Regions from separate parts of the Clostridioides sp. LIBA-2809 genome, predicted to be linked through region 1. Evidence: riboswitches for the same ligand, from Rfam matches in the RefSeq annotation. Region 1 holds a riboswitch; each other region holds the start of a gene.
The links. Region 1 has a riboswitch for S-adenosylmethionine ahead of metK (methionine adenosyltransferase). Riboswitches for the same ligand answer to the same signal wherever they lie in the genome.

Region 1 (7,676 bases):
CTTATCTTTATCTATATGATAAACATATCCTATATCTCCATTATAGATGCCTTCTCCACTTTCTTTTTGGTCTTCTGTTTCCCATTTTTTTGTATAGTTATTTTTTACTTGCATTACTTTATCGCCTACTCTAAAGAGTCTTTTAGAAAAACTCTCTTCAACTTTAAATTTTTCTTTTTTGTTAAGATACTTTTGTAACTCTATATTGAGATTAGTAACTCCTAACTCTCCTTTTCTCATTGAAGATAAAACTTGTATGTCTTTTAATTTATCAACTTTATAAAATTTAGGTAATCTTTCATTAACTAATCCTATTATTTCATTTAATATTTCTTCATTGGTAGATTTTCTTATAAAAAAGAAATCTTTCTCTTTTGTATTTAAATAAAGCGGCTCTCCATTATTTATTTTATGAGCATTTACAATTATCATGCTCTCTTGTGCTTGTCTAAATATTTTATTTAATTTAACCACATTTATAATATTAGAATCAATCATATCCTTAAGTACATTTCCAGCTCCTACAGAAGGTAGTTGGTCACTATCTCCAACCAAAATTACTCTTGTTCCTATCTTTATAGCTCTAAGTAGATTGTACATTAAAATTATATCTACCATTGATACCTCATCAACAATGATTACATCTGAATTTATTGGGTCTTCTTCACCTTTAAAAAAAGTTAAATCATCATCTGTTGAAAAACCCATTTCTAATAATCTATGTATAGTTTTTGCTTCTTTATCAGAAGTTTCACTCATTCTCTTTGCTGCTCTTCCCGTCGGAGCTGCTAAGGTCACACTTTTACCATTATTCTCAAATATCTCTATGATAGAGTTAATAGTGGTTGTCTTACCAGTCCCTGGACCACCAGTTATAATTAATACTCCACTATTAATAGATTCTTTGACTGCTAAAATTTGTTTTTCTGCTAACTTGATTTTTTTATCTTCTTCTAAAATATTAATTTCACTATCTATATCTATTTTCAAGTCTTCAAATTCATACTGTGATAATTTTACGATTTGACTACATACTCCATTTTCAGCTAAATAATATGGCATAAGATATATAAGATTTTCATTGTTTACTTTCTCTATATGTATTTTTTGGTTATAAACTAACATCATTATACACTCTTTTATTATTTCTCCATTTAGCTCCAATAATTTTTCCGAATCTTGTATTAGAACATGCTCTGGTAAATATGTATGTCCATTGCTTAGAGATTTATTTAAAGTGTATAAAATTCCCTGACAAACTCTATCTTTAGAATTTTTATCTATGCCAATTTTATTGGCTATACTATCAGCCACCTTAAATCCTATTCCTCTTATATCTTCAGCAAGTTGGTATGGATTTTTATTTATGACTTCTATTGCACTGCTTTTATATTTCTTATATATTTTTAGACAGTAATTTGGCGTTATTCCAAAAGGAGATAGTTCTATTATGATGTTTCTAAGCTCTCTGTCTTCTTCATAACTTTTTACTATTTGTTTTACCTTTTTACTCCCTATACCTTCTACTTCTTGTAGTCTTTCTGGTGAATTTTGTATCACATTTAGTGTATCTACACCAAACTTATCAATTATTCTCTTAGCCATTTTTTCACCAATACCATGTATCATTCCAGAAGATAAATAAACATAAATTCCTTCTAAGGATGATGGTGTCACTGGCATAAAACTATTCACTTCAAACTGAGTACCATAAATTTTATGGTTTACCCATTTACCTTCAACTTCGATACTCTCTCCAATTGCCAAAGTAGGCATACATCCTACAATTACAATTTCATCCTTTTCATTTACCAGATGAGCTATTGTATATCCATTGTCCTCATTTTTAAAGACTATTTCACTTATCATTCCTTCTAATTTTTCCATTTTTATCTCCTAAAAATACTAATACTCGCTCCATTTAAGTTAGTATATTTTATATGTTAGACTATGATAGTTCTAGAAAAGTTTTTATATTTTTATACTTAACCTAATTTCCAACTATTATACATTTTATCAGAAACAAAAAAAATGTGCATCCAAAAAATATGGCACCTTAGAAAACAGGTACCATATTTTAATAACTATTTTATTTTAATTACTTCATGTGTAAAGTACAAACTAAATTTCATAAATTTATTCTAATATTAACTTATCTCAGATTTATTTTCCTTATACCCATTGGTTTTAGTAATTCTTCTATAAAGCATACATAGTAAAATCAAAATTCCCATGTAACCTGTATACGGATATAGTGTTCCTACTAGCTTATCAAATGGCAATAGACCTCCTATACATGCTAGTATACTTACTACTATTGTTATCATTCTAAATTTAGGATGGTCATCCTCTACAAATCTATTAGTTACTGACCATAATAGTGGTACAGCTGTAGTGTATATTCCTAATAAAAGAACTACTGAGAATAAAATACCTATTATTGGAGATATCTTATCAGCTAAATAAAGTGCTGGTATCTCTTTTGTATATATATTTCCTATGTCTGAAAGTAATGCTAAATTCATCATTATAGCTGCTGCCATAAGAGCTACTCCACCTATTATACCACCCCACACAGCATCTTTCTTATTTACTGCAGAAGAACCCATTCCTGTCAAGAATGTTATTACTATTATTACATTATAACAAGTATAAAGCACACCTGAGAAATACCCACTTGATGTAGCAGTTTTAATGTTTAGACTATCAACCATAGCTCCAGCATTTGGTAAAGCATCAATATTACTACACAAACTAATAGCTCCTACTAAAAGTGTAAATATTATTATTATAGGACCTATATTACCTAGTATTTTAGAAAGCCTTGTCAAACCTAAAGAAACAGTTATTAGGGAAACGATTGCCATACCAATCCTACCTACATATGGATTTAATCCATAGTACTCTGATAATGTAGCTCCTGCTCCTGCAATCATTATTACTAATGTTCCAAATAAAAATAGTGGTCCAAACCATTCAAAGAATGTGCCAAGATATTTTCCACAGTATACTTGATAAATCTTTATTGGCTCCTTAAGCTTCAATTCTCTTCCTTTATCTATAACTTCTGCTCCAAACCATGAAAATAATACCATAGATATTATTCCACCTATAATACCAGCATATCCATAAAACGTAAAAAATTGCAGTATTTCTTGACCAGTTGCAAATCCAGAGCCTATTACAGTAGCCACATAAGCTCCAGCAAAACTTATAACAGTTTTAACATTTATCTTGCCTGACATACATTACTCCCCCCTAATTAAAATAATTTTTTAAGTGTAAGTTTATTAAGATTATATTAGACGTATTATTGTGATATTTCAATATATTTTTAATAATTTAACAGTAGTTAACACATTCTTAACCAGTTTTTAACATATATCCTATAATATGTATCAATTTACCATAATATTATAAAACAAAATACACTAATCTAATTAAATACTGTTTGTTTATTATATGATGAGAAATTTACATTTATTAAAAATATTTAATCTACAATAAAAAAACTGTTAGAAAGTAATCTTAAAATTACATTCTAACAGTCTCTTAGTTAAAAATTATTCACCTAGAGCATCTTTTCTTAATTGCTCAACTTTGTCAATTTTTTCCCAAGGTAAATCTATATCAGTTCTACCAAAGTGACCATAAGCAGCAACTTTTTTGTAAAGTGGCTTTCTTAAATCTAAGTCTCTTATTATAGCTCCTGGTCTTAAATCAAAGTGTTTATTTACTAATTCAACAAGTTTTTCTTCTGAAACTTTACCTGTCCCAAAAGTATCTATAAATATAGACAGTGGTCTAGCTATACCTATAGCATATGCAAGTTCTATCTCACATTTATCTGCAAGACCAGCTGCAACAATATTTTTCGCAACATATCTAGCTGCATAAGCAGCAGATCTATCAACTTTTGTAGGGTCTTTTCCTGAGAAAGCTCCTCCACCATGTCTAGAATATCCACCATAAGTATCTATTATTATTTTTCTTCCTGTAAGACCTGTATCTCCTTGAGGTCCTCCTATAACAAATCTTCCTGTTGGATTTATATAAATTTTAGTTTCTTCATCAAGTAATTCAGCTGGTATAACCTCTTTAATAACATGATTAATTATATCTTCTCTTATTTTATCATTTGATACTGTTTCACAATGTTGAGCTGATATAAGAACTGTATGTACTCTTACAGCTTTATTTCCTTCATATTCAACAGTAACTTGAGTTTTTCCATCTGGTCTTAAATAATCAACTAAACCTGTCTTTCTAACTTCTGTAAGTCTTCTTGATAATTTATGAGCCAAAGATATTGGAAGTGGCATTAATTCTGGAGTCTCATTGCATGCAAATCCAAACATTATACCTTGGTCTCCAGCTCCAACTTTTTCTATTTCTTCTTCTATCTCTTCTCCAGTCTTGCTTTCTAGACCTTCATCAACTCCCATAGCTATATCTCCAGATTGCTCATCTATAGAAGTTATAACTGCACAAGTATCACAGTCAAATCCATATTTTGCTCTTGTATATCCAATCTCTCTTACTGTTTCTCTTACCAGTTTAGGAATATCTACATAAGCAGATGTACTTATTTCTCCTGCTACTAAAACTAATCCAGTTGTAACTGTAGTTTCACAAGCTACTCTAGATTGTGGGTCTTTTTCTAATAATGCATCTAATATTGAATCTGATATTTGGTCACATATCTTATCAGGATGTCCTTCTGTAACTGATTCTGACGTAAATAAATGTCTTGCCATTTTTATTCCCCCTTATACATTCTTAATTTTTATTATAGGTTTTACCTTATTTTTAATTTTAGAAATTTTACTCAAAATAAAAAACCTCTCCTTTATAAGAAGAGGTTAATAATCGTAATTGTATACTAATTAACTGACCTCATCTTTCAAGACTTTTGTCTTGTAGGAATTAGCACCTTTTCCCATTTGGGTGGTTGCTGGGCTTCACAGGGCCTATCCCTCAGCCGCTCTTGATAAGGTAATCAAGATTTAAGTTTTGTTTTACTTTACTAGCTTACTATTTTTTTAAAATTTTGTCAAGATTTTTAGTCATATTTTTCCCATACCTTTTTTTGTAAGACAAATAAAATATTATCTCTATCTGAAATTTAAAGTTAGGTCTTTTTACTGTTTTTTATTCATATATTTTTTTGAAGGGGGTGTTCCTATTGTATTTAGCTAAAGTAAATTACAGCGATGATGATGTTATACAGATGCTAAGTTCAGTTCTAAAAACTATAATTAATGAAAATACGATTGTTGTTTGCATAGGAACAGACAGGGCTATAGGTGATACTTTAGGCCCTTTAGTTGGAACAATACTTAAGAACAGTAAATTTAAATACCCCGTTTACGGTACACTAGATAACCCTATTCACGCCTTAAACATATATGAGTCTTTAGATACTATAAAAAATACACATATGCAAGGTAACTTCTTGGCTATAGATGCTTGCTTGGGGTCGCAGAGTAACATAGGTAATATACAAATTAGAGAAGGACCTATCCTGCCCGGAAAAGGTGTTGGCAAAAAACTACCTCAAATAGGAAATTATTCTATAGTGGGAATTGTAGATAAAATTGATGAAAACAATAGACTTTCATTTAATAATATACGTCTTAGCTTTATATTGGACTTAGCTGAAACAATAGCTTTAGCTTTATTAGTATCCACCTAAGTCCAATGTGAAGTAACCGATAAAATTCTTTATATAAAAAGGTAGATATTTTAGAGTATCTGATTAAATACTCCAAATTATCTACCTTTTTACTCTTATGTTGTTAGTTTTTACTTTTCAACCAAAGCAAACATTAATTCACCTTTACAGACAAGCTCTTCACCAACATATGCTTTAGCATCTGCCTTAGCTATATTTCTTCTAAGAGTTGTCATTTCAACTTCCATAGTTAATGTATCTCCTGGTCTTACTTCTCTCTTAATTCTAACTTTATCTATACCTGCAAATACACCTAATTTTCCTTTATTTTCCTCTACAGACATCATTGCAACTCCACACACTTGCGCCAAAGCCTCTACTATCAAAACTCCTGGCATTAATGGATATTCTGGAAAGTGACCTTGAAAAAATGGCTCGTTAACTGTTACATTTTTTATACCAACAGCTCTTTTTCCAACTTCTAGTTCTGTAATCTTGTCCACCAATAAAAATGGATATCTATGTGGTATTAATTTTTTTATTTCATCTATATTTAGCATTATAAACTCTCCTAATTATTTTCTTCTAAAAGACCCACCTGTTTCAAGTAAGTCTATTGAACCCAAAGCTATTCCTGTACCTTTTGCAACACAAGACAATGGCTCCTCTGCTATTGTAACAGTTATCCCTGTTCTCTGTTCTATTATTTTATCTAATCCATATAATAATGAACCTCCGCCAGTCATTATTATACCAACATCTCCTATGTCTGCTGCTAACTCAGGAGGTGTTTTTTCTAAAACAGCATGAGTGGCAACTACTATTTGCTCAACACATTCTCTAAGAGCTTCTAGCATTTCTGTTGAATTTATAGTTATAGAACTAGGAAGTCCTGTAATTAAGTTTCTTCCTGTTATCTTCATATATTTTTCTTCTTCTCTCTTAAATGCAGAACCAATTTCAAATTTGATTTTCTCTGCTGTTCTTTCTCCTATAAGAAGGTTGTGTTGTTTTTTCATATACTTAACTATAGAATCATCAAATCTATCCCCACCAACTTTTATAGATTCACTTACAACAGCTCCTCCTAGAGATATTACGGCTATGTCTACAGTCCCACCACCAATATCTATAATCATATTCCCATTAGGCTGTGATATGTCTACTCCAGCCCCTATGGCTGCTGCTATTGGTTCTTCTATGATATATACTTCTCTAGCTCCAGCTTGTCTAGTAGCATCCTCTACTGCTCTTTTTTCTACTTCTGTGACACCCGTTGGTACACATACCATAATCCTTGGCATGAAGAATCTTCCAAATCCTTTTTTATCAACTATCTTATCTATAAAAGATTTTAACATCTTTTCAGTTACATCATAATCAGAAATTACACCATCTCTTAAAGGTCTTATAGCAACTATATTACTTGGTGTTCTTCCTATCATTTTTTTAGCTTCTTCTCCCACAGCTAAAACAGAATCTGTCCTATTATCTATTGCTACAACAGATGGTTCTTCTAAAACGATTCCCTTACCACTAACATAAACAAGTACATTTGCAGTACCTAAATCTATGCCTATATCAGCTCCAGCCATTTTTTCAACTCCTTCATTTATATATTAGATTATATTATAAGTCTATTTTAATACTCCTATAATAAAGCATATACAAAAATCTCGCTTTAATCAAGAGAAAATAAATGTTTTAAGAGTATTATTATTCTGCTATTTATAATTATTTAATATATTTATTACAATAATCTAATTCAATAAAAAAAGTAGGTTTTTAACCTACATTTTTTTATGTTCCTTCTCATACTTTAATTTAGTTGCTAATCCCCCTCTAATATGTCTCTCTGATTTATTCTTGTCTAGCACACTTTTAACTTCTTTGGCAAGGGATGGATTTATTTCCTTCAATCTTTCTGTAACATCCTTGTGAATTGTACTTTTACTTACTCCAAATGTCTTGGCGGTTTGTCTTACTGTAGTGTTTTTTTCAA
Region 2 (7,676 bases), 1.1 Mb from region 1:
ATCGCTAGTTCTTCATCATCTATAATGTCATAGCTATCCACATATTTATCTAAACATTTTAAAATTCCATCTTTATCATATCCATCAAATCTAACTACAGCACTACATTCATCTTCTATAAGTCCACTTAAATCCAACTTTCCTTTTGAGAAAGACTTTATATTTGCATTTCTATTATCTATTATATCTATAATATCAGCATAGACAGCACTACCTGTTGCACCTCTTCCAGCTCCTTTACCCACAAAAGAAAGTTCACCTACTGAATCACCTACTAGAATCACTACATTAAACTCATTATCTATTTTTGAAAGCATATTATCATTATCAACCAATGCTGGTCTAACAAACCCACTTACTTCTCCTGATTCATACTTACTTCTAGCAACTAATTTTATCTTACAATTTAATTTTTTTGCGTATTCTATATCTTTTTCATCTATTGAAGTTATTCCTTCTAATAATAAATCTTTCCAATATACTATTTTTCCATAAGATAAAGTAGATAATATAGATAGTTTTCTAGCACTATCATATCCTAAAACATCTGCATCTGGGTTAACTTCTGCAAATCCCAATTCTTGTGCTTGTTTTAAAGCTACATCATACGGTAGATTTTCATCATACATCTTTGATAATATAAAATTACAAGTTCCATTCAAAATAGCATTTATACTCTTTATATTATTACCTTCTAATGATTCTATCAATGGCTTTAAAACTGGAATACCACCTGCTACAGATGCTTCAAATTTAATGCTAACATCATTTAAATTGGCTAATTCTATAAGGTCGCTACCTCTCTCTGCAAGCAAGTCTTTATTGGCTGTTACTACATGTATTTTTTTATTTAATGCTCTTGTTACATAATCAAAAGCTGGATTCAATCCTCCAATTACTTCAACTAGTATATCAATATCCTTATCAAATATATCTTCTATATCTGTTGTTATCTTATCAAAATACTTTTTAGACTTATGTTTCTCTTTATTTTTAACTAAAATTCCAACTATTTCTATATCTCTTTTTGAAGTATTATTTTCTATTAAATCAATTAATCCACTTCCTACTGTTCCATACCCTAATATTGCTATCTTCACTGTTACATACCCCCATCATTTTGATTATATTAAATTATTTATATGTATAAATATACTAATTAAAAAAGCTTGAGTATAAACTCAAGCCATATGACGGGTTTATACTCATCTTTCAGCATAACTGCTGCAGGATTTAGCACCAATGTATAATAAAATATACTGGTTGCCGGGCTTCATAGGGCCAGTCCCTCTGCCTCTCTTGATAAGATTGCTAATTTAAATTTATGTTTAATAGTATAATACAATTTTTGCCAATTGTCACTATTTTTTTAACTTATTTTACTAAAAGAATATATACTATTATCTAGCTGCTCTTTTAGTTGGTTTACCTTTTTTTGTAACATTATTATTTTTAACCTTGGCTTTTGCCTGTTCATGTCCTGGGAAAAGTATCTTAGGTTCCTCAACATTTCTCTTATAAATAGTAAATTTAAAACCAATAGCTTGCACAAATTCAGCTCTTAAAGCTTCACATACTGCATTAGCAGTTTCTTTAGCATCAAGACCTGCATTTTCTAGTATAGTAACTTTTACTAATTCTCTAACTCTTAACATATCATCTAATTGCTCTAAGAAACTTTCTGTGACACCTTCTTTACCAATTTGTGTAGTAGGTTTTAAAGTATTTGCCAAAGATCTTAAATACGCTCTTTGTTTTCCTTTTAACATATCCTCACCTCTATAATCCTATACTAAAATTAATTGTAAAATTCAAATTCCAATTCGTAAATTCTAACTACATCTCCATCCTCTATTCCCATTTCTCTAAGTCTATCAAACACACCTTGACTTTCCATAGCTTTTTGGAAATATTGAAGAGATTCCATATCATCAAAATTTACAGAATACATTATTCTTCTAAGTGCTTTACCTGTAACTACATACACACCATCTTCAATATCTATACTCAATTCTTCTTCAGTACCAATATCAAGTTCTGGTCTGTACATTTCTTCTTCTGAAACTAGTTCCACATCTTCTACTTCTTTTAAAAGTTTAGAGACATAGGCTATTACATCATCTATTCCTTGACGAGTTGCTGCAGACATTTTAAATACTGTATATCCTCTGCCTTCTAACTCATTCTTAAATGTATCAAACTTACTTTCATCTTCTAGTATATCAAACTTATTTGCAACAACAACTTGTGGTCTCTTTGAAAGCTTTTCATTGTACAATCTAAGTTCGTCATTTATCTTGTCAAAATCTTCAATAGGGTCTCTACCCTCTAGTCCAGATATATCTACAATATGTATCAATACCTTTGTTCTCTCTACATGTCTTAGGAATTCATGCCCTAATCCTATACCTTCAGAAGCACCCTCTATAATTCCAGGTATGTCTGCAAGTACAAAACTATCTCCAAACTTAGTTTGAACGACACCTAGATTTGGTGTTAGTGTTGTAAAATGATAGTTTGCAATTTTGGGTTTAGCCTTAGTTACCACTGATAGAAATGTTGATTTACCTACATTAGGAAATCCTAAAAGACCTACATCTGCTATCATTTTAAGTTCAAGAGTTACCCATCTTTCTTCTCCATCTGTACCAGATTTTGCAAAAGCTGGAGCTTGTCTTACTGCATTTGCAAAGTGTTGGTTACCTTTACCACCTATACCACCTTTTGCAACTACAGCTATATCTCCTTCTTTCTTTAAATCTGCCAATACAAGGCCTGTAGCCTCATCTCTTATTACTGTACCTGCTGGTACTTTTAATACTAGATTCTCTCCATTTTTACCAGCTCTTTTACCTTTGCTTCCGTCGCCACCATTTTGAGCTTGATATTTTTTTTGGTACTTAAAGTCCATTAGAGTTCTAAGACCCAAATCAACTTCAAATATGATGCTTGCTCCACGACCACCATCTCCGCCGTCTGGTCCACCAGCTGGAACATATTTTTCTCTTCTAAATGCTACCGAACCATTTCCACCATTTCCAGCCTTAACAAATATTCTTGCCTTATCTATAAACAAATTCTTCACCTACTTAATTAAAAACTTTTAATTAGCATTACCAAAAACACTATTATAAATTCATCAGTACTATAAGAAAAAGGAGTGCCTCAACACTCCTTTTATGTATATTACTCAGCTATTGCTACTGGATATATACTAACTTTTTTTCTCTTCTTGTCTTTTCTTTCGAATTTAACAGTACCATCAACTAATGCAAATAAAGTATCATCGCTACCTTTTCCAACATTAGTTCCTGGATGTATTTTAGTTCCTCTTTGTCTAACTATTATACTTCCAGCAGTTACTAATTGCCCATCGAATCTCTTAACACCTAATCTTTTAGATATAGAATCTCTACCATTTTTAGAAGAACCTACCCCTTTTTTAGATGCTAATAATTGTAAATTCATGTTTAACATATGGAGTCACCCCCTACTTTTTTAAAATTTTTATATTTTTTGGGTATTCCCGTTTAATTTCTTCAACCGCTAATTGAAAGTGATTTAGTAATAATTGTGCATCTTTTATATGTATATCTTTAACTATACATTCTATATGACCTTCTTCTCCTACTACTTTTTCAAATTCAATCTTTTGTAATTTGTCTAAAGAATTTATAACTGCAATAGCATTAGATGTAACTGCAGCACACACTATATCATAGCCTATTTCATCAAAATCAGCATGTCCCTTTAAACAAAAACCTTGTATCAAGAAATCATCATTATAATAATATTTTACCTTTATCATAACTTAACCAACAACTAAGCGTTTATTTTTTCTACAACTATCTTAGTGTATGATTGACGATGTCCTTGTTTTCTTCTGTAATCTTTTTTTGCTTTATACTTGAAAACTATAACTTTCTTAGCCTTACCTTGTTCAACAACTTTAGCTTGAACAGATGCTCCTTCTACTACTGGAGAACCTAATTTTAATTCTCCATCTTTAGAGCAAGCTAATACTTCGTTTAAAGTAACAACATCACCTGCGTTAGCTTCTAATTTTTCAACGAATAATACATCACCTTCAGAAACTTTATATTGCTTTCCACCAGTCTTTACTATAGCGTACATTAAATACACCTCCTCGGCCTCAAACTCGCCAGTACAAGGTACTTCATTTGAAGATTTAAACCTTTACTGTGCGGCATTACAATTATTAATTATAAAATATTTACATTTTATTGTCAACTATTTTATCGAAAATAACATTAGTTTTATTGTGTTTTAATGTAGCATTTGCGTTTAAAGAAATCTTTATATTATATTTTTCACCAATTTTATCAATTATATCCATATAATATTCTTTTATTTGTTCAAAAATAAAATCATTAAACTCTATTATTATATTTTTATAGACTGTATGCTCACTTATTCTCATAATTTCTTTTTCAATGCCATCTACCATATGATGTATAGATTTTATCGTTTGTGCACCATCACAACATGGACAAGACATTAGATAATACTTATCAATAGACTCTTTTTCTCTACGCCTTGCAACTTCTACTAAACCAAGCTTCGTCATACCTAACACTTCAGCTTTTCGTTTATCTTTATTAAATTCTTCCTCTAAGAGGTGTAAAACTTCATTTTGATGCTTCTTCTTATGCATGTCAATAAAATCAATTATTATTATTCCAGCTATGTCTCTAATTCTAAGTTGCCTTACAATTTCTTTTGCAGCTTCAATATTAGTTTTATAAACAGTCTCATCAAGTTTGCCAGTTCCAACAAACTTACCTGTATTTACATCTATGACTGTAAGAGCTTCTGTCTTTTCAATTATTAGATAACCTCCACTCTTTAACCATACCTTTTTATTTAATAACTTCTCTATTTGAGATTCTATTCTATATAAATCAAATACATCTCTATTTTCTTCAAGGCATAGTTTATCAGCATAAGTATTGTCTATTCCCTTCAAAATAGACTTGAGTTCACAATATCTATCATAACTATTAGTAATTATAGATTCAATATCATCATTCACATTATCTTTTACATATTTAGTTGCAAAATCTAAGGATTTATATAATAATTTTGGTCCAATACCAAGTTTATATTCTTTTAAAATGTTTTCATACTTTAATTTCAACTCTTCTATATCTTTTTTTATTTCATCATGAGTGCAACCTTGAGCCTCAGTCCTTATTATTAAGCCTAAATTTTCTTTATTTACTGCCTTAGTAATTTTTTTTAATCTAAATCTTTCTTTTTCATCAGTAATTTTATTCGATATTGTAGTTCTATCATTGGAAGGTATATAGACAATATACCTTCCAGAAATACTAATTTCAGTGTTTAATTTTGCACCTTTAGTTCCTATTTCTTCTTTATTTACTTGCACTAGAATATCTTGACCAGATTTTATAGTACTTCCTTTTTTCAATTGTAAATAAGCAAGTTTTTTAAAGCCAATATCTACAAAACAAGCTTCTATTCCTGGTATAACTTTTTTTACAATTCCACGGTATATATTGGATACAGTCTTTTTATTTAAATTATCCTCAACAAAAAGTTCTACTAACCTTTCATCTTCAAGTACTGCTGTTTTCTGAGACCCTACTAAGGACTCGATAACTATCTTTTTCACAACTTCACCTCTCGAGCCTACATAGGAGTCACTAATTCACCATCTTCTAATACATATAAATCTCTTCTCAATATATCAACATCTAATGGGTCAACATTCAATTCAAACATCTCTAATATTTTTGGAATAAGTATATTAGTATTTAAATTAGTCTTTGAACCTGTAGCTATAGTAGCGGTAAGAGTAATATATTCATCTTCTAAATTTAAAACATCAAAAGTTCTTATCATAGGTCTTATATCAACTTCTACCATCTTCCCTTTTTTATTCTTTTTTGTTATAATTATTTCTTTATTATTCATAAAATCAATTACTTTTCTTTTTACAAACTCTTTAGTTAGAGGTCTTTTTAACTCTATATTAAACAGATATTCTCCATAATCTATCACAGAAGAAAGAGAAGGTGTTTGTCTATCAATTTCTTTTGCTTTGATAAATGCTATTCCATCTGGAAGTTGAACTGATACTTTACTTAAGAACTCCTCTACTGATAAATCATCTTCTTCTATCTCAATATCTACATACTCTCCCTGACTTTCTGTTCCTAAAGCCAAAGCATTACCATAACTCATTTTAGGATGAGGATTAAACCCTTGAGAATGTGATAAGTTTATTTCAGCTCTCCTAAATGCTCTTTGCAATAATCTCTGAAGGTCAAGATGTGATATATATATCATATCGCCTTCCTTTTTAAATTTTACTCTTATTATTTTACTCATATTAGCAAAGCCCCCTTCCTATATCATGTATATTTATTCCACAGCCATTACAATTATGTCTACAATCAGAAGTGATTTTTTCTTTTTTAGCATTCTCATCTTCTCTAATTAAGAATTTTTTATTAACACCTACATCTATATGGTCCCAAGGAAATACTTCTTCATAAGTTCTATTTCTATGTGCATAAAAATCTATAGAAAGATTATTTTTTTCCATAGCTTCCTTCCATATATCCAAATTAAAGTGTTCTGCCCATCCATCAAACTTTGCACCTAGTTTAAATGCATCATATATAACTTTTCCTATCCTTCTATCCCCTCTAGCTACTACAGCTTCCATCAAGCTAGTTTTTGAATCATGGTAATTGTATTTTATATTGTTGTTTCTCAATTTATTTACTAAGTGTCTTTGCTTCTCAACTACTTCTTCTGTAGTATCTTGTCCATGCCATTGGAAAGGTGTAAATGGCTTTGGTACAAATGTAGAAGTACTTACTGTAACGCTAAAACTTCTCTTTAATTTACCTCCATTTACTTTTCTGTAAATATCAATAACCTTATATGCTAATTTAGCTATTCCATCTAAATCATCATAAGTCTCAGTTGGTAAACCAATCATGAAATATAGTTTGACACTATTCCATCCCATCTCAAAAGCTCTTTCTGTTGCATTTTCCAAATCTTCTTCTGTGACACCTTTATTTATAACATCTCTAAGTCTTTGAGTTCCCGCCTCTGGAGCAAAAGTAAGTCCAGACTTTCTTACTTGTTGTATTTTATCAGCAATTTCCATTGAGAAGTTATCTAATCTAAGAGATGGAAGAGAAATCCCTATATTATTAGAAGCATACTCGTCTACCAAATAATCAGTAAGCTCAGATAATTTGCTATAGTCACTTGTACTAAGTGATGATAATGATATTTCATCATATCCAGTATTTTTAACTAATTTATCTAATATTTCTTTAAGTCTTTCAACACTTTTTTCTCTTATTGGTCTATATATCATACCTGCTTGACAGAATCTACATCCTCTTGTACATCCTCTGAATAATTCCAACACTATTCTATCATGAACAGTATCTATATAAGGTACTATTAGTTTCTCTGGATAGTCTACAGTTTCAACATCTTTTATTATTCTCTTAGTAGGATTCTTAGGAACTCCATCTCTATTAGGAGTTACACTTTGAACTGTACCATCTTCATTGTATTTAACATCATAAAAACTTGGTATGTATACTCCCTCTATACTTGATATTTTATATAAAAAATCTTCTCTAGTCGTTTTATTTTCCTTC
Region 3 (7,676 bases), 1.8 Mb from region 1:
CCATGTCAAACTCTTCACTCATACCAAGACGAGTAACCATAGCTCTTGCAATTTTAGTAGCTTGTTCTATATCGTTTGATGCACCTGATGTACAAGTATTAAAAATAACTTCTTCAGCAGCACGACCACCTGTAAAGGTAGTTATTTTATCAATTGCTTCTTCTTTAGACATAAGCACACTTTCATCTTCTGCAACTTGCATGGTATAACCTAGTGCACCTGAAGTTCTAGGTATTATAGTAATCTTGTGGACAGGAGCAGAATGTTTTTGCATGGCAGCAACAAGTGCATGACCGATTTCATGATAGGCTATAATTTTCTTTTCCTTGTCAGAAATTACAGCTCCTTTACGTTGATATCCAGCAATTACAGTCTCAACAGATTCATCAAAGTCTTGTTGTTCTACCACATCCCTACCAGATTTAACAGCTAAAAGTGCTGCTTCGTTCACAATATTTGCAAGTTCCGCACCTGATGCTCCAGATGTAGACCTAGCAACTGCATTATAATCTATATCTGAGCTTACATTTACATTTTGAGCATGTACCTTTAATATAGCTTCACGTCCTCCAAGGTCTGGAAGTTCAACTGGTATACGTCTATCAAATCTTCCTGGGCGAAGTAATGCTTTATCAAGACTATCAGGTCTATTTGTAGCAGCAAGTATTACTACACCTATTCCACCATCAAAACCATCCATCTCACTTAATAACTGATTTAAAGTTTGTTCACGTTCATCATTTCCACCCAATCCACTTCCATTATCACGCTTTTTACCAATAGTATCAATCTCATCTATAAATACTATACATGGAGCTTTTTCTTTTGCTTGTTTAAATAAGTCACGGATTCTAGATGCTCCCATTCCTACAAACATCTCAACAAATTCAGAACCAGATATTGAGAAAAATGGCACATTTGCTTCTCCTGCTACAGCTTTTGCGAGTAGTGTTTTCCCTGTACCTGGAGGCCCTACTAAAAGTGCACCTTTAGGCATTTGTGCTCCTATCTTTTTATATTTTTCTGGATTGTGTAAGAAATCTACTATTTCACTTAAAGCTTCTTTTGCCTCATCTTGACCAGCGACATCGTTAAATCTTTTTCCACTTTGAGCGGATACATACATTTTGGCATTGCTCTTTCCAAATTGCATACTATTGCCACCCATTCGCTTTTGCATTGATTTCATCATTAAATTACCAAATAGCATAAGAATACCTATAGGTATTATCCATGTAAGTAAAATGTTTAAAAGCGGTGAATTTTCCTTAGGAATAACCTTATTAAATTCTACTTTTGCATTCTTTAACCTATCTACTAATTCTGGGTCATCCATTCTACCAGTTATGTATATATTCTTATCCTTACTACTAGATGGGCTTATTGCTATTCTATTATTTTCTATCTCAACAGATTTGACCTTTCCTGTATCCAACATTGTAAGAAACTTTCCATAGTCAATCTCAACCATTTTTTTATCCATTAAACTTGGAAATATTAAAGCATTTAAAAACATTACTACTATTATTATAATCGTATAATAATAGAGACCAGACCTTTTTTGTGGTTTATGTTCATCCATAATTTTATTCTCCTTTAAATTATTTTTTATGTTATTTGCAATCAATGCAAGTTAAAAGCTTATTTAACTTTTCTAAACCTTCTATTATATCTTCCATATCCTGCAATTTTTCACTAGTCATATTTTCAAAATAATCATCAAAAATACTGCTTGAAATACTCTCTTGTATGTCTAATGATTTATTTGTAACCTTTACTTTTACAATTCTTTGGTCTTCCATATCTCTTATGCGATTTAAAAAACCATTTTTTTCAAGTCTCTGACAGATTACTGATACATTACTGTTTGTCATATTTAAATTTTTTCCTAAATCACTTATTTTTTTCTCTCCATGTTCGCATAGTTCTGACAAAATCAAAGCTTGTACTGCTGTAATACCAAGTGGTTGGTAAAATTGGCTTAATAGTGTTGCAAATTTTATATTTATATCTCTAGTCAATTCCAATAACTCTTTCTTAAAACTTATCTCATCCATACAAACTCTCCCTACGAAAATACTTTATTTTACTGACTATTAACCTTAGGTTTAAGTGTGTTTCACAAGCAAATACTTAATACTATAATATTTAATGTATTAAATATTATAGTATTAAGTATTTGTTGTCAATTACAATATTGTAACTTCAATTATTAATCTCTTATCTTATTGATGTTTAATTTGATACAATAAAATTTAATAAAAAATCGATGTATATATTTTACACCGATTTCTCATTTTTTAACCTCATTACAAGCAATTGTTTAAAATATAATATATCTAAAAATCAAAAGATAAATCAATAAATGGTACAAAGTTTAATTTCTTATTATCATATCATGTACAAAATCAAAACTTCCTTTATCTGCACCTAATGTTGTTTCCATAATGTAAATGAAAGCTTCTGTTTTTTGCAGCATTTCATCTTTGTTCCAATTAAACATTGATTCATCAAATATACATTCAGAAGAAGCAATCAAAAACTCTATTGTTTCTTTCGGATATTTTGTATTGAACACTCCTTCTCTTACACCTTGTTCTACTACATCTGCTAAAATTGGTGTGAAGTTTAGGATAGTTTTAACTATTGTCTTTTGATGCATCTCTGCATTGTTGGGTAAATGGAATTGTTCAATTACTTTTTCTTTATTGTTTCCAACACTAGGTCTTTGAGACATTAATATCTGAAAAAATTTTTCAAGTACTGGAATTTCTGGATTTAAAGCAATTTTTTTTGCCATGTTTATATCATTATCTATAATTCTAGTTATAATTGCATCCATTACTTCTTCTTTAGATTTAAAGTAGTAATAAAAAGTTCCCTTTGCAATTCCAATTTCATTTAAAATATCATTTATAGTAGTTTTTGAATATCCTTTAGTGCAAAAAAGCATTTCAGATGTATCTAATATTTCAGATTTTCGTTCTTCAGGGTCTTTTACTATTCTCATATGTTTTCTCCTTTCATTAGACCGTCAGTCGGTTTAGTATTATTATATAAAACTACTACTATAATGTCAAATTTTTTAAAAATAATAAGGTATAAAGAATCATTAAGATTATCTTTATACCTATAGCTTTCTATATCTTATTTAATTAGTTTTTATATACTATCCTAAATTTATTGTAGTAGATAATTTTTTATCCAATTTCTAAACAATAACTCAGAATGTTTCTTCCATTTGACTGTTGGCTCTTTTGAAGGGTCATTATTAATATAATAGTTTTGAGGTATTGATATTTCATCGCCCCTATCTATATCTCTCTTATATTCCTTATCAAGAGTGTACTTATCGTATTCACCATGTCCCATTACAAATACATCTCTTGAATTTGTAATTATATAAGGACCAGCTTCTTTAGAATGACTTACAATACTTAATTCTTTATTATTTTTTAGAGCTTCAGTATTTATAGTAGTATGTCTTGAATGTGGAGCAAAAAATTCTTTTTCAAATCCATCTACTATTTTACTATTTTTATCTACTTTATGCTTAAATACTCCAAAACATTTTTGACTTAATGGAAGTTTTTTTACATTGTAGTATTTGTAAAGACTTGCTTGAGCCGCCCAACATATATATAATGTAGATTTAGTTTTTCTTTTAGAATAATCCATAATTTCTTCTAGTTCATTCCAATAATCAACTTCTTCAAACTCCATTTGTTCAACTGGAGCTCCTGTTATTATAAAGCCATCAAAGTACTCTTCTTTGGCTTCATCAAATGTTTTATAAAAATCCTTAACATATTCATTACATACTCTTTTACTTTCTCTTGTTGAGATTTTAATAAATTCCACAGATACATTGAATCCTGTTTTGTCTATCCTTCTAAGTAAATCTAATTCTGTATCCATCTTTATAGGCATTAAATTCAATATAGCTATCTTTGTATCTATACTTTTTTCATATTTTAATTCTTTATTAAAATCTTCTTTGTAAATTACATCTATTCCTTCATCCAATAATTTATTAATAACAGGTAATCCTTTTGGTAGTATTAAAGCCATATCTTTTCACTTCTCTTTCTCTTAGAAATTTAAAGCTTGATTTAAATCAGCTATTAAATCCTCTACATTTTCTATTCCAACGGATAATCTTATTAGTGAAGGTAATACTCCAGATGCAATCAATTGTTCTTCTGTTAATTGTCTATGAGTAGTTGAAGCTGGATGTATAACGCATGTTCTTACATCTGAAACATGTGTAACTAAAGATGCTATCTGTAATTTCTCCACAAATTTCTTGGCATTTTCTAGCCCACCTCTTACTCCAAATGATAAAACTCCACTACATCCTTTTGATAGATACTTTTTCGCATTCTCATAATACTTGTTATCTTCAAGTCCTGGATAGTTAATCCAATCTACATTTTCGTGTTTTTCTAAAAATTTGGCTATTTTAAGTGCATTTTCACTATGTCTCTCCATTCTAAGGTGAAGTGTTTCAACATTTAAATTAGTAAGATATGCATTAAATGGACTTAAACAATTTCCATAATCTCTAAGTAGTTGAACTCGTGCCTTAGTTGCATATGCAGCATTTCCAAATTTTTGAGTATAACTTATTCCATGATATGTTGGGTCTGGTTCAACCAACTCTGGAAACTTCCCATTATCCCAGTTAAAGTTTCCTCCATCTACTATAATTCCTCCAACACTTGAAGCATGGCCATCTAAATACTTTGTAGTAGAATGAGTAACTATGTTTGCTCCATATTTTAGAGGATTACAAAGCACTGGTGATGCTAGTGAATTATCGACTATAAATGGAACATTCACTCTCTTAGCTACATTTGCTATTTTTTCAAAATCTATAACTTCAAGAGTTGGATTTGCAAGTGTTTCTGCAAACACAACTTTAGTGTTTTCATTTGCAAGTGCTACTATTTCATCTTCACTTGAGTCTAAGTCAAATGATATCAAATCTATTCCAAATTTTTTAAGACTAGGTCCTAATAAATTGAATGTTCCTCCATATACTTTTGAAGAACAAAGTATACTATCTCCTGATTTACATATATTTAAAACTGCTAACATATTTGCAGATTGACCTGATGACACAGCCACAGAAGATACTCCTCCTTCTAGTAGACTTATCTTTTCTTCAAAAGCTTGAATAGTAGGATTGCTTATTCTTGAATATATATGTCCATCAACTTTTAAGTCAAATAGTTCAGCAAGTTGGTCTATACTACTATATTTAAAAGTTGTACTTTGATATAAAGGTAAAACTCTTGGTTCTCCATTTCCTGGTTTGTAATTTCCTTGCACACATATTGTCTCTTTATTATACATTTTTGTATCCCCCTTAGATTTTAGTAAAAAATTAAACTATTTATCAGATGAGATTTAAAATAAATAAAGCCTGAGTATATAACTCAGGCTCTGTATAAGCTTAATTATACTCATCTCTCAGCTTTCGCCGCAGGATTTAGCACCAATGTATATAAATATACTGGTTGCCGGGTTTCATAGGGCCAGTCCCTCCACCTCTCTGGATAAGATTTATTTAATTTTTCTATGTTTTATATCTTATATATTTTTCCTAATTTTGTCAACTATTTTTTTAAAAATTTTCTTTTAATAAATTTTCCAATCTCTACTTGAACTACAGACATTATGGCTAAACTAATTGTTATAAGCCATTCTGAACCATTTAAAATAGTTAAACTGAATGCATTTCTAAAAACAGGTACAAATAGTATTACTGCTATTAGTAACGCAGAAGTTAAAAATGAAATTAAAAGAAATGGATTCTTACCATTATTTTTGTTAAACATGGAATCTGTATTTGAACGTTGGCTAAAAGCTCTTAACATTTGTGAAAATGCTAATACACAAAATGCCATTGTTTGACCTACAGCATGGTTTTCTATATTAAGACCAATTTTATATGCTAAAATAGTCATTATTGCCACAAATATACCTTGAGTAACTACTCTTTGTATAAGGTTCTTTTCAAACAAGGTCGTTGATTTTACTGGTTGATGCTTCATTATATTTCTACTTGGTGGGTCAACTCCAAGCGCAAGGGCTGGAAGTGTAGCAGTTGCAAGGTTTACCCACAAAATATGAACTGCTAGAAGTGGAGTATCCCAATTTAATAATATTGCAACAAACAATGTAAGTATCTCTGCTATATTACCAACAAGTAAGAATTGTATAACTTTCTGTATATTTCTATATACACGTCTACCTTCTTTTATTGCATAAGCAATCGTTGTAAAGCTATCATCCATTAAAATCATATCAGAAGAATCTTTTGCAACGTCTGTACCACTTATACCCATAGCTATACCAATATCAGCAGATTTTAAGGCAGGAGAATCGTTTACTCCATCTCCAGTCATTGCTGGTACTTCTCCAATTCTTTTTAGAGATTGTATAATTCTAAGTTTATCAAATGGGGACACACGTGCAAATACTGTAGCTTTTTTAACAGCTTCATCTAGTTCATCATCACTTAAATTATCAAGTTCATCACCAGATATAACAGTATTTCCTTCATTCCATATTCCTAATTCATGAGCTATTGTTGTGGCAGTAACTTTATGGTCACCTGTTATCATTATGGTTCTTATACCTGCTTCTTTACAAGTATTTACTGCATCAATTACCTCAGTTCTTGGAGGGTCAATCATACCAACCATACCTATAAATGTCAAATCATATTCTATGTTTTCATTATCTTCTTTTGGTATAGATGAAATCTCACGCTTCGCAAAACCAAGTACACGCAATGCATCTTTAGACATAGTAAGACATAATTCGTGTATATTCTTTTTATCCACTTCGGTAATATTTCTTTCGCCTTTTGATGTTAATATTTTAGTACATAAGTCAAGAATTTCATCTACTGCACCTTTAGTATAAGCAGTAATCTTTCCATCTATATTATGAACAGTTGTCATACATTTTCTATCAGAATCAAAAGGCTGTTCAAATACACGTGGATATTCTTCTTCAAGAGCTTCTTGATCTATTCCAAATTTGTTGGCCATAAAAATTAATGCACCCTCTGTTGGGTCACCTAATATTTCATCTGTTTTATCTGGATTAATACACGCATCATTACAAAGTGCACCAGCATAAACAATTTCTTTATATACTAGTGGATGTTTTTCAGATGCAGTGTCTATTGATGTAACTTTTCCAGACTCAAAATCTCCATTTACAGCAATATGTGTAACAGTCATCTTATTTAAAGTTAATGTACCAGTTTTATCGCAACATATTACTGTAGCTCCTCCTAATGTTTCAACAGCAGGTAATTTTCTAATTAAAGCATTTCTTTTAGCCATACGTTGTACGCCTAAAGCCATTACAATAGTAGCTGTTGCAGGTAATCCCTCTGGAATAATTGATATGGCAAGGGAAATTGCAATCATAAACATTGGCAAGAGAGGTCTCTGATAAAATGCACCTATTGCAAATATAACAACGCATACAATAATACCTATGACACTTAATGTCTTTCCAACAGTATTAAGTTTACGTTTTATAGGAGTATCAAAATCATCTTGTGAATCTAAAAGATGTGCTATGTTACCCACTTCTGTATCCATACCAGTTGCAACTACAACACCTACACCTCTACCATATGTGACGATTGA

Region 2: another riboswitch for S-adenosylmethionine. It lies ahead of ACTG44_RS06075 (homoserine dehydrogenase); the one in region 1 lies ahead of metK (methionine adenosyltransferase).
Region 3: another riboswitch for S-adenosylmethionine. It lies ahead of ACTG44_RS09695 (O-acetylhomoserine aminocarboxypropyltransferase/cysteine synthase family protein); the one in region 1 lies ahead of metK (methionine adenosyltransferase).

Annotation. Positions count from the first base shown of each region.
Region 1 covers NZ_CP197004.1:176,739-184,414, reverse strand. The annotation lists gene recD2 (SF1B family DNA helicase RecD2) at 1-1,887, opposite strand, end outside; gene ACTG44_RS01215 (YkvI family membrane protein) at 2,148-3,245, opposite strand; gene metK (methionine adenosyltransferase) at 3,564-4,757, opposite strand; SAM riboswitch class I at 4,894-4,997, opposite strand; gene yyaC (spore protease YyaC) at 5,186-5,695, shown strand; gene fabZ (3-hydroxyacyl-ACP dehydratase FabZ) at 5,806-6,234, opposite strand; gene mreB (rod shape-determining protein MreB) at 6,250-7,269, opposite strand; gene spoIIID (sporulation transcriptional regulator SpoIIID) at 7,465-7,676, opposite strand, start outside.
Region 2 covers NZ_CP197004.1:1,254,225-1,261,900, reverse strand. The annotation lists gene ACTG44_RS06075 (homoserine dehydrogenase) at 1-1,100, opposite strand, end outside; SAM riboswitch class I at 1,203-1,309, opposite strand; gene ACTG44_RS06070 (YhbY family RNA-binding protein) at 1,401-1,769, opposite strand; gene obgE (GTPase ObgE) at 1,799-3,076, opposite strand; gene rpmA (50S ribosomal protein L27) at 3,187-3,477, opposite strand; gene ACTG44_RS06055 (ribosomal-processing cysteine protease Prp) at 3,491-3,808, opposite strand; gene rplU (50S ribosomal protein L21) at 3,823-4,134, opposite strand; gene ACTG44_RS06045 (Rne/Rng family ribonuclease) at 4,235-5,656, opposite strand; gene ACTG44_RS06040 (TIGR03936 family radical SAM-associated protein) at 5,674-6,375, opposite strand; gene ACTG44_RS06035 (TIGR03960 family B12-binding radical SAM protein) at 6,377-7,676, opposite strand, start outside.
Region 3 covers NZ_CP197004.1:2,018,457-2,026,132, reverse strand. The annotation lists gene ftsH (ATP-dependent zinc metalloprotease FtsH) at 1-1,582, opposite strand, end outside; gene ACTG44_RS09710 (MarR family winged helix-turn-helix transcriptional regulator) at 1,614-2,057, opposite strand; gene ACTG44_RS09705 (TetR/AcrR family transcriptional regulator) at 2,378-3,010, opposite strand; gene ACTG44_RS09700 (homoserine O-succinyltransferase) at 3,181-4,071, opposite strand; gene ACTG44_RS09695 (O-acetylhomoserine aminocarboxypropyltransferase/cysteine synthase family protein) at 4,093-5,358, opposite strand; SAM riboswitch class I at 5,466-5,568, opposite strand; gene ACTG44_RS09690 (cation-translocating P-type ATPase) at 5,622-7,676, opposite strand, start outside.